2 regions of the Gordonia sp. PvP123 genome follow, and region 1 is predicted to be linked to the other one. Evidence: predicted binding sites of a transcription regulator. Region 1 holds the regulator's gene; the other holds the start of a gene.

Region 1 (5,410 bases):
CGTGGCCTGGGTGAGACCACGGACGCGTCCGCCGAGCGCATGGAGCCCGTCGGGGTGGGTGCCGGCCAGCAGGCCGGCGATGGGCAGGCTGTTGGTGAACAGGGTGAGCCTCCGATCGGGCGCGGTCGCCTCGGCGGCGCGGTAGGTCGTGGTGCCGGCGTCGAAGAGCACGGAACCGCCGTCCGGCGGCAGGAAACGGATCGCCGCCCGGCCGATCGCCGTCTTCTGTTCGATCTGGCTCGACTCGCGCTCGTCGATGCCGAGCTCGCCCAGGGCGCGCATGACCTCGGCGCGCACGGCACCGCCGTGGACCCGCTGCAGATGTCCGGCACGCTCCAGGACGGCGAGGTCTCGACGGACGGTCTCGCTCGTGACGTCGAACTTCTCGGCGAGCGCAGCCACCGACGCCCGCCCCGCGACGCGCACCTCGTCGACGATCGCCTGTTGTCTCTCCTCGGCGTACACACCGCTCCGATCTCCGGTTCCGACCACCCCGCTTGTTGAGGCGTGTGGGATTGCATGTTGTAGTAATTGTGTTTACGCCTGTTTGTGTTGACAAGTCAAGCACTTTTTGTAACGGTGGTCACATCGGTAGTCGAGTGAGAGGCAAGACGATGGCGCAGATCCTGACAGGGACCCCGGTGGTCGGCGGACTGGCCCACGGTCCCGCGCTGTGGCCGGGCGAGCGACCCGATCACTCGCCGGAGAAGCTCGGCGTCGGCGTGGAGATCGCCGAGGAGCGTCGTGCCGACGAGGTGACACGCTTCGCCACGGCGGCCGGCGCCGTCGCCTCGCGACTGCGTACGCGCGCCTCCCAGAACACCGGGGTGACCGCGGAGGTGCTCGCGGCGACCGCGGGACTCGCCGAGGACCGGGGGTGGATCGGGGCCGCGAGCGCGCTCATCACCAAGGGCGCCACGGCCGAGGCCGCTGCCGTCGCCGCGACCGATCAGTTCGCGGCGGTGTTCACCAAACTCGGCGGGTTGATGGCCGAGCGGGTCACCGATCTGAACGATGTTCGCGACCGCGTGCTCGCCGAACTGCTCGGTCTACCCGAACCGGGCGTGCCGACACCGCAGGTGCCCTCGGTGCTGCTCGCCGACGACCTCGCGCCCGCCGACACCGCCGGCCTCGACCCGACGACCACGATCGCGCTCGTCACCCGGCTGGGTGGGCCGACCAGCCACACCGCGATCATCGCCCGGCAACTGGGGATCCCGTGTGTGGTGGCCGTGGCCGATCTCGCCGAGATCGCACCCGGCACAACCATTCTCGTCGATGGGACGACCGGCCGGGTCGAGGTGGAGCCCGATGCGCAGACGGCGCGGGCGCGAGTCGAGGAGGATCGTCGGCACGCCGAGCTCGTCGCCGGGTGGACGGGTCCGGGGCAGACCGCCGACGGCATCGCCGTCTCGGTGCTCGCCAATGTCGCCGACGGATCGTCGGCGCGGGCCGCCGCCGGGCATCCGGTCGAGGGCGTCGGACTCTTCCGCACCGAACTCGCCTTCCTCGAACGCGCCGACGAACCATCGGTCGACGAGCAGGCGGCGATCTACCGCGAGGTACTCGATGCCTTCGACGGCCAGAAGGTGGTGATCCGTACCCTCGACGCCGGCTCGGACAAGCCCTTGAGGTTCGTGACCCACCCAGACGAATCCAATCCCGCGCTCGGTGTCCGTGGGGATCGAATCGCCCTGGCGCATCCCGAGATCCGAGCCCACCAGCTCGACGCGATCGCGCACGCCGCGTCGGGTTCCGACGTCGCGCCGTGGGTCATGGCGCCGATGATCGCCTCGCCGTCCGAGGCGCGCGCCTTCGCCGCGGAGGTCCGCGGCCGGGGCCTGGTCGCCGGGGTCATGATCGAGGTGCCCGCGGCCGCCATCCTGGCCGAGGCCGTGCTCGCCGAGGTGGACTTCGTGTCGATCGGCACCAACGATCTGACGCAGTACACGATGGCGGCCGATCGGATGTCGGCCGATCTCGCCGGATTGACCGATCCGTGGCAGCCCGCGGTGCTCAGCCTGATCGCGGGTGTCGCCGCAGCGGGTGTCCGCCAGGGCAAGCCGGTCGGGGTGTGCGGTGAGGCGGCTGCCGATCCGAATCTCGCCTGCGTGCTCGTCGGTCTCGGGGTGACCTCGCTGTCCAGCGCGCCGGCCGCGGCCGCCGCGGTGGGGGCTCGGCTCGGCGAGGTGACCGCGCAGGACTGCCGCGCCGCCGCCGACGCCGCGCTGGCCACGTCCGACCCCGCCGCGGCGCGAGAAGCTGCCGCGGCGGTGCTCGACCGTTCGGTCGGGGGAGAGGTCAGACTCGCCGCATCACGGTGACGACCTTGCCGAGGATCACGGCGTCGTTGCCCGGGATGGGATCGAACAGCTCGTTGTGCGGCATCAGCCACACATTGGCGCCTTGACGCTTGAAGGTCTTCACGGTGGCCTCGCCGTCGATCATCGCTGCGACGATGTCGCCGTTGTCGGCGACGTTCTGCTGCCGCACGACGACCCAGTCGCCGTCGCAGATGGCGGCGTCGATCATCGACTCGCCCACGACGCGCAGCAAGAAGAGCGAGCCCTCGCCGACCAGCTCGCGAGGAAGCGGGAACACGTCCTCGACCGCCTCCTCGGCCAGGATCGGGCCACCGGCCGCGATCCGGCCGAGGACCGGCACGAAGGTCGGCTCGGGCAGCCGGCCGGCCGGCGGGGTCTCCGGCGACGGCGATTCGCTCGGCGCGATGTTGACCGCACGCGGCCGGTTCGCATCCCGCTTGAGCAGACCCTTGCGCTCGAGGGTCCGTAGCTGGTGGGCGACCGACGATGTCGAGGCCAGGCCGACCTCGTCGCCGATCTCGCGGATGCTCGGCGGGTAACCGCGCTCGCGTACCGAGCGGCGGATGACTTCCAGGACCCCGAGCTGGCGCGGGGTGAGTGAGGCCTCGGCGGCGGCGACGTCGATGGGGGCCTCGTCGTCGGCTCCCCGCGCTCGGCCGCGCCTATCGCCGGTGTCACTCATGTTCGGTTCCTCTCGTCTTCGGAACGTGCTGGTAGATGGCCCGTGGGGATGTTCAGCCGCGTCCGAGCCTAGCGGAGTGCGACCTCCACCTCAAACATTTGTTCGATGTGTCGCGAGACTTTGTCGGTGCGCCGTGCTACAAATTCGAACATCAGTGCATCGAACATCTGATCGAAGTTCGAACACCGGATGCCAGACACCCGAACACCCGAAGATCCCGCACCGAACACCCGGAGGGCACCATGCGCACCGCCACTCTCGTCGCTCCCGTCCGTACCGAGCGTCCCGACACCGTCCGGGCGCGCACCGACCGCGCCGACCGTATCCGGACCCGGACCCCGCTGACCGACGGTTCTCGGCCCGTCGACAACCGGCCGGCAGGCAACCGTCCGGTGGGCGGGTCGCCACTGACGCCACGCGTCGGCGGCACGCACTGCGGCTCCGCGGTGGGTGCCCGGGGCCGCGGGCCGGTCGGTCCGGATGCGGCGGTGTTCCGTCGCCGTCGCCGCACCGCCGTCGCGGTCCTCGCCGGCGTCGGCCTCGCGTTCGTCGTGTGGGTGTTCGGTGTCGTCGGTCAGAACTATTCGGACTCGATGACGCCCGCCGCGGTGAGCGCAGAGGTCGTCCACGTGCGCGCCGGGGATTCCCTCAGCACGATCGCCGGCCGGGTGGCGCCCGAGATGCCCCGCGACATCGTGATCGACGAGATCGTCGCGATGAACGATCTGCCGTCGAGTGCGCTGCAGGTGGGTCAGCCCCTGCTCACCCCCCGGTACCGCTGAGGCCGGGCGGTATCCTCGATGTCACAGGGGCCGGCCGAGAAGCGGCGGGGCGCACGGTTTCGGTGCGTTCCAGCGTCCCGCGACCTGCGTGAGGACACGATGCGCTGCCCCTTCTGCAAGAACGACGACACCAAGGTCATCGACTCGCGTGTCGCAGATGAAGGGCAGGCCATCCGACGGCGTCGCTCGTGTGTGGAGTGCGGGCGCCGATTCTCCACGGTGGAGAGCGCCGTGCTCGCCGTGGTCAAACGCAACGGGGTCACCGAGCCGTTCAGTCGCGAGAAGGTCATGCGCGGTGTGCGTCGTGCCTGTCAGGGCCGGCACGTCGCCGAGGACGCACTCGCGCAACTCGCCCAGCAGGTCGAGGACACGGTGCGCGCGAGCGGATCGGCCGAGATCCCCAGCAACGAAGTCGGTCTCGCGATCCTGGGTCCGCTGCGTGATCTCGACGAGGTGGCGTACCTGCGGTTCGCGTCGGTGTACCGGTCGTTCGACTCGGTGGAGGACTTCCAGCGCGAGATCGACGATCTGAAGTCGTCGGCGTCCGGTGGCGGACGTGTCGAGACCGCCACCACCGATCCCGTCTCAGCCGAGTCGGTCCAGAGCTCGTAGGACGCGCTTCTCCGACACGGGGAACGCGGTACCGAGACGCTCGGCGAACAACCCGACCCGTAGTTCCTCGACGAGCCACTGCGCCTCGTCGTCGACGATCGCCCGTCGGTGCTCAGGGACCTGTTCGAGCCGTTGGGCCCACCGCTCGACGACGCGATCGACGACCGCGACGCCGGCCTTGTCGCGCGCGGCGGACGCGGGCAGCGCCTCGAGACGTGCCCGCGCACCGTCGAGGTACCGCGGCAGGTTCTCCAGATGCCGCCGTGCGGTGGCTGCCACGAAGCCGTCGAACACGAGATGGTCGATCTGCTCGGCGACGTCGTCGGCAGCCAGCGATCCGGCGTGCCGGTCGATCGCCGCGCGGACCGGCGCCAGCCGTTCGAGCGCCGCGACGGCGAGCGAGAAATAGTCCGGGGCGGCCTCGGCGACGCGCGGCCTGATCCGCTCAAGGAAGGCCGAAAAGGACTGTGGCGAGCGGACTGCCGCCAGCTCGGCGTCGGCGACACCGATGGTCGCGTCCCGGATGGCCCGTCGAGTGCAGTCGGCGAGCAGTGCCTCGATGTCCGCATAGGGACTCAGGCTCAGGGCGAGTCGTTCGGCCGGATCGAGTGAGCCGGCGAGGCGTTTGGACAGCGGGGGAATCGCCAGTTCGAGCAGGGCGACGAGCCCTCGACGACGGAGACGCTCGCGGGCGTAGGGGGAGGACGCGTCCACGACGATCACGCCACGCGGGCGGCCCTTGTCATCGGCGACCGCGTCGATCGTCGGGTAGCGGGTCAGCCGCTGCTCGGCGACGTCGACCGTCGTCTGTTCGGGGAGCGTGCCGATCCCGTCGGCGGTCCAGGCCCGGTACAGCGTGCGTGACACCGTTCGCGGCGCCGCGGGCACACCCTTCTGCTGGAGCTCGGACAACGAGTCCGCGCGGGCGATGATCCGTCCGGCATCGTCGGCGACCGCGAAGTGCATCCGGAGGTGAGCCGGCACCCGTTCGACGTCGAAATCGGCTGCGG
Region 2 (5,410 bases), on a different contig from region 1:
CGAGGGCCGCCCGATCCCGGAGGAGATCAAACGCCTCTTGTCGTCGCTGGTGGCGAAGTCGACTGCAACGGGTGAGATCGTAAACATCTACGATGCCGCCGGCCTCCCGAAGCCGTCGCTCTCCGATCTCGGTCCCGACTTCGAGACCAAGGCCAAGGCGGCAACCAATCCGCACCTCGCGATCGAAGCACTCCGCGCGACCCTGACCGAGGAGTCGGCTCGGGCCACCCGCAACAACGTTGTGCGTCAGCGAGACTTCTCGGAGCGGATCACCGAACTCATGAACCGCTACACCAACCAGCAGATCACGTCTGCCGAGGTGATCGCCGAACTCATCGAGATGGCCAAGGAGGTGGCGGCCGAGGGGCATCGTGGCCGACGCTTCTCCCCTGCCCTCAGCGAGGACGAACTCGCGTTCTACGACGCGGTGGCCACCAACGAATCGGCCGTCGAGTTCCAGGGCGACGAGATCTTGGCACAGATCGCGCGCGACCTCGTACGAATCATGCAGCGCGACACGAAATTCGACTGGACTGTCCGGGACGACGTGCGAGCCAAGTTGCGGTCATCCATCAAACGACTGCTGGTGAAGTACAAGTACCCACCGGACAAACAGCCGGCCGCCATCACCACCGTGTTCGAGCAGATGGAGATGATGGCTCCACGGTTCGCCGCAGATAACATCCAGGAAGGTAGCGATGACTGAGCGCTGGGTCGACTGGACCGCGGATGCGCGAGACCGGTTCATGCGTATGATCTCTGATTTGCAAGAGCAGTCTTTGCTCCCCGATCTGACGTCGGTGGAGGACGTGAACGCTTGCGTATCGGAGATGATCGAGCGGCACAAGCAGATCGCCGCCGACCTCTGGGACTCGCGAGCATCAGAAACCTCACCACCCGACGGGAAACATGCCCTGCGCCTGTTGTCGGCAGTGCTCGACGAAGCAGACCAAGTAGTGGTCGACGAGCTTGTTTCGCGGATCCCAGCGACATCAATTCACGAGCGAATGAACTCCTCGGCATACCTGGCCGCGGAACTCCCCCCTCTCACAAGCGAATCAACATCGCCTGCAGCGGAGACATCTGGGAGTGAGATGGTGGATTCGGAATTGCTCGGCGATCCCGACGACTACTGCGGATTTGATCCCATCGAAGACGTAGCGGTCCCGCCACAAGTGACTTGGACCGAAGCTCACCGCAAGGCCGCCCTCGACACGGCAGTGAACACGTACGGCGTCTCGCCCGGCGAGTGGTTTGCGGTCGAGTGGCCACCGACGGAAGGCTCCCTGTGGAGCCCGGGTTCGCTCGTCACTTCGGAATGGGAGCCGTGTGAGGCACACGCCGACGATCCGGACAGCGATGAAGCCGAGGACTGCATTCGGTGCGAAGACTCTGTGTCCACAGATGTCGACGAGATGGCGGTCTGGAAATTCACAACCACGTTGACGCAGTACCGGATCGGATTCGACAGAAGCGGTTCGCTGGTTCGTGACCGCTTCGCCGAAGAGATCGACCGGGCGTTCGAGGTACGCGAGTTCACGCAGGACCCGCGCCTCATTCGAATCGGCCCGCCCCGCCGACACTTCTGACCTACGCCTCCAGAACCCGAGTGGTGTCGCCGACCGTGGATTGGGTGACGCGTGGGGGCGTCCGTTACATCAACTGCTCAAGGCGCGGGCGCGGGTCACCGAAGACGCGCCAGACAGAAGGGGTCCCACTCATGCAGTGAGTACAGATATCGCGCAAGTTCGCGTGGAGGGCGTCAATCAGCTGCTGCCTGGTCGCCTCACCATGAAAGAGAAACAGGTGAATGCGAGCTCGCTTGTAGGCCTGGAGCTCCGAGGGCGTGACGAGGATTGTGGTATCCCGACCGATTGCCGCCCATCCGTTCCGACCGACATCACGGAGCCAGCGTTCATCCGGCGTCCCTTCCGCTGCTGCGCGGGTTCCGTAGAGCGCGGCCGGGGTATGGACTGTGTAGCCGAGCTCTTGGATCGTTCGCCGCAAGGTCTTGCCGGCGATGTTCTCGTCCAGATAGAACTCAGGCGGTGCGGCCCAGGAGGACGCGAGCGGCGGTTCGAACCTGGGGTCGGGAGATGTTGAACTCCTCGGCAACGACCTCCCCGTCCTCTCCGGCTTTCAGCATCGCAGCGACGTCCGCCAGACGGGGGCCTGATGTGCCGAATCGCGGCTGCCCAAAGGCAACATTCGGGTCGACGATGACCTTGTCTGGTTCCCACTCGCGTAGTTGCAGACGGTTCGGATGCTCACCGTCCCAACTGACGTAGGAGATGTAGTCCTGAACGATCTCGCGGATGACGTTCTGCCCGGATCGCGCTTCGATGAGCCCGGCACCGGCTCGGGTCTTGGCGAAGTCCCATAGGACATCAACGCCGTCTGTGGCCAGATTCGGCGCTGTCAGTACATAATCACGGCCGAAGTCCCGTTGAAGCTGCTCGAGCGCAGGACGAATCTTTCGGACGTGGACACCTGCGTTTCGCAGGGCGTCGAGGACATAGGCCTCGGTCAGGGCGATAAATGACACGTTCGCCTTGCGCCGGGGCGCGTCGACCACATGAAGGAGGGGTTCCCCGCGGTCGTAGCCTTTCGCCCAGCGGTGGAACGTCTGCTGACTGATGGCGAGATAACGAGCCGCGTCGCTCATCGTGAGAATGCCTGCCTCAAAGCGGGGATCGCCGATGGTGGCCATGCTGTACTCCACCTCCCGCCTGACACTGGATTACGAGTTGCCGATTGTAGCCTCACCATGATGGCACCGCGAGCGGGTCCGTGGAGTCTGCATAGCAGCTGCGTAGTCATTGTGACCACCCTCCAACCTGTCGGTGTGTCGTGGTTCCATTTGCACGAGAGTCGGAGAGGTTGAGAATCAGCCCTTGACTCGAACGTATGTTCGGGTATTGTGGAGTCATGTCATCGGGGGCGGGGGCCGGATCCACAGCGGTGGACCCATCACAGCATTCCGTCGAACCGCGCCTTCGTCCCGACAATGAACTCTCCGCCGCCGAACTCGTCGAGGTCCTGAATCATTGCGCCGGCCTGGCGGCCGCGTCTGCGCATCGAATGATGACCGTTGCCAGTCTCATTCACGACGAACGCGAAATGGACTACACCCAGCGGCGCGCCGAGGTGCACACCGGCGAACTCGACTCCATCGAAGCCTTCGACGCCCTGTCGGCACGCGTGGCCGCCGGGGAGAACCCGTATGAGCAGTTCGGTCCGACCGGCCTCGAACAGGCCATCGCCGAAGTCGGCGCGACCCTCACGGTGACACCGGCCGAGGCGAAAGACCTCATCGAAGCCGGTGACGCACTGAGGTACAGGCTCGCGTTCACCGGACACGCCCTGGCATGCGGCCGCATCGACAAGCGCCGCTTCCTCATCGCCCTCAAGCGCACCGATCTGATCACCGATGACGAAGAAATGCAGACCGTGGACGCGCATCTGGCCGAGGCGATCTTCGCCCGCGCACCGATGTCGACCGCACGGTTCACCGCCATGGTCGACTCGATCGTCGCAAAGTGGGCGCCCGACGCAATCCGCCGACGCAAAGAGCGGGTCAAGGGTGACCGCAAGGTCACGGTCACCCCCGATCGGTTCACGCCCGGGCAATCCCGGATCACGGGCACCCTGCCCGACGCCGACGCCGCCGAGTTCAACGCCCGCCTGTCGTCGATGGCCAACGCGGTACACGCCGGTGACCCGCGAACCCTGCCCATGCGCCGCGCCGACGCGCTCAAAGCACTCGCCCGCAGCGAATCCGCAATCGCCTGTCTGTGCCACGACTGCGCCACTGCCGCAAACGAAGCCTGCACCACCACGGTGGTGCAGGACTTTGATGAGACCAGCGGCGACCTCGACACCCCCGCCGACGTCCCGGCCATCGACGCGGTTGTCGCCGACCCGCAGGAGCCGACCGTTTCGCCGTCGCCGTCGCAGGCTCCGCGCGCAACGTTTCACATCGTGGTGAACCTGTCGACCCTGATCGGACTCGACGACGACCCCGCCTTCCTCGACAGGCACGGCATCATCGACTCCGACACCGCCCGAACGCTGCTCGCCGAAGCCCGCCGCACCTACATCCAACCCACACCTGCCGAACCGGAAACCGCACCAGCACCGGTCGCACCCGAGGCCGACAGATCTTCGACGCGATACACCCCATCGAAGAAGCTGCAGGCGTTGGTGCGTGCAGGAGAACTGTGCTGCGCCTTCCCGGGCTGCAACGCCCCGGTCTGGCAGATCGATCTCGATCACACCGACCCGTTCGACCACACCGACCCACGACGCGGCGGGCCGACCGATGCGCGGAATCTGAAACCGCTGTGCCGGTTCCACCACCGCATCAAGACCTTCACCAGCTGGCAGGACCACCAGGACGAATTCCTCACCGCGTGGTTCACCACACCCACCGGGCACATGTTCGTCGGCAACGCCTTCAGCGGACGCGACCTGTTCAACAAACTCACCCCGAGACGGCCACCCGACCACCCCGCCCGTGCACGGCTGAACGAACTGCGCAACAGCGACTTCCGGCGCCAGCAACGCGCCGAACAGCGCTGGAACGACGCCAACCCACCACCCTTCTAGACACCAGGCTCCCGAGCACCGCCGGTCAGAACAACTCCGCCACGGTGCTCGAAGTCATGCGCCCATCTCGATTCTCGCCACCCTCCCACCGATGGTCTCGACCTCGATGACAGCCAAGCCACGACCACCGGGTGCGATCACGTGAAACCGCCACGCGGCGAGACGCCGCACGGATATCGTCTCATGTGTCCATGTGACGAGCTGAGGGATGGAGAGTTCGCGATGAGCATCCGAACCGAGCACTTCGACGCCGTCATCGTCGGTGCCCGGTGCGCCGGCGCGGCAACGGCAATCGCACTGGCCACCAGGGGATCACGTGTCCTGCTCATCGATTCGGCCCGCTTTCCGTCCGACACCCTCTCGACGCACCTGCTCTGGCCGTCGACCATGGCCGAGATCCACGCGCTCGGCGCCCTGCCCGCCGTCGAGGACGCGGGCGCACCGCGTCTCCCGATCGCCGAGGCCGTCCTCGACGAGATCGGCTGGCGCACCACTTATTCACCGGTCTCGGGCATCGACTACGCGATGTGCCTGCGTCGCGCGCACCTCGACGCCGCCCTCCAACGAACCGCGATCGCCGCCGGCGCCGACTTCCGACAACCATGTCGCGCAACGTCGTTGATCTGGAAGGACGGCCGCGCCGTGGGCGTCGTCTACACCGATGACGACGATCGCGAACACCGTGCCGTCGCCCCGATCGTGGTCGGCGCGGACGGTCGCAAGAGCATGGTTGCCCGCGAAGCGAGGGCCGAGATCCCGCTGATCTCTTCACCGAGCGGTCGGTCCTGCTACTTCGCGTACT

What was found. Region 1 encodes LexA, which represses DNA repair genes until DNA is damaged. Its sites were predicted from a motif close to CGAACANNTGTTCG; they were not measured.
Region 2: ABIC25_RS04890 (HNH endonuclease signature motif containing protein) is a predicted target of LexA. The motif match lies at 2,901-2,914, and genes of this name have one in related genera.

What each region holds. Positions count from the first base shown of each region.
Region 1 covers NZ_JBEPPN010000001.1:342,510-347,919, reverse strand. The annotation lists gene ABIC25_RS01560 (DeoR/GlpR family DNA-binding transcription regulator) at 1-465, opposite strand, end outside; gene ABIC25_RS01555 (phosphoenolpyruvate--protein phosphotransferase) at 615-2,324, shown strand; gene lexA (transcriptional repressor LexA) at 2,302-3,006, opposite strand; gene ABIC25_RS01545 (LysM peptidoglycan-binding domain-containing protein) at 3,249-3,788, shown strand; gene nrdR (transcriptional regulator NrdR) at 3,888-4,400, shown strand; gene hrpA (ATP-dependent RNA helicase HrpA) at 4,374-5,410, opposite strand, start outside.
Region 2 covers NZ_JBEPPN010000002.1:444,711-450,120, reverse strand. The annotation lists gene ABIC25_RS04910 (type I restriction endonuclease subunit R) at 1-706, shown strand, start outside; gene ABIC25_RS04905 (hypothetical protein) at 699-1,589, shown strand; gene ABIC25_RS04900 (PIN-like domain-containing protein) at 1,654-2,007, opposite strand; gene ABIC25_RS04895 (DUF433 domain-containing protein) at 2,042-2,710, opposite strand; gene ABIC25_RS04890 (HNH endonuclease signature motif containing protein) at 2,929-4,608, shown strand; gene ABIC25_RS04885 (NAD(P)/FAD-dependent oxidoreductase) at 4,831-5,410, shown strand, end outside.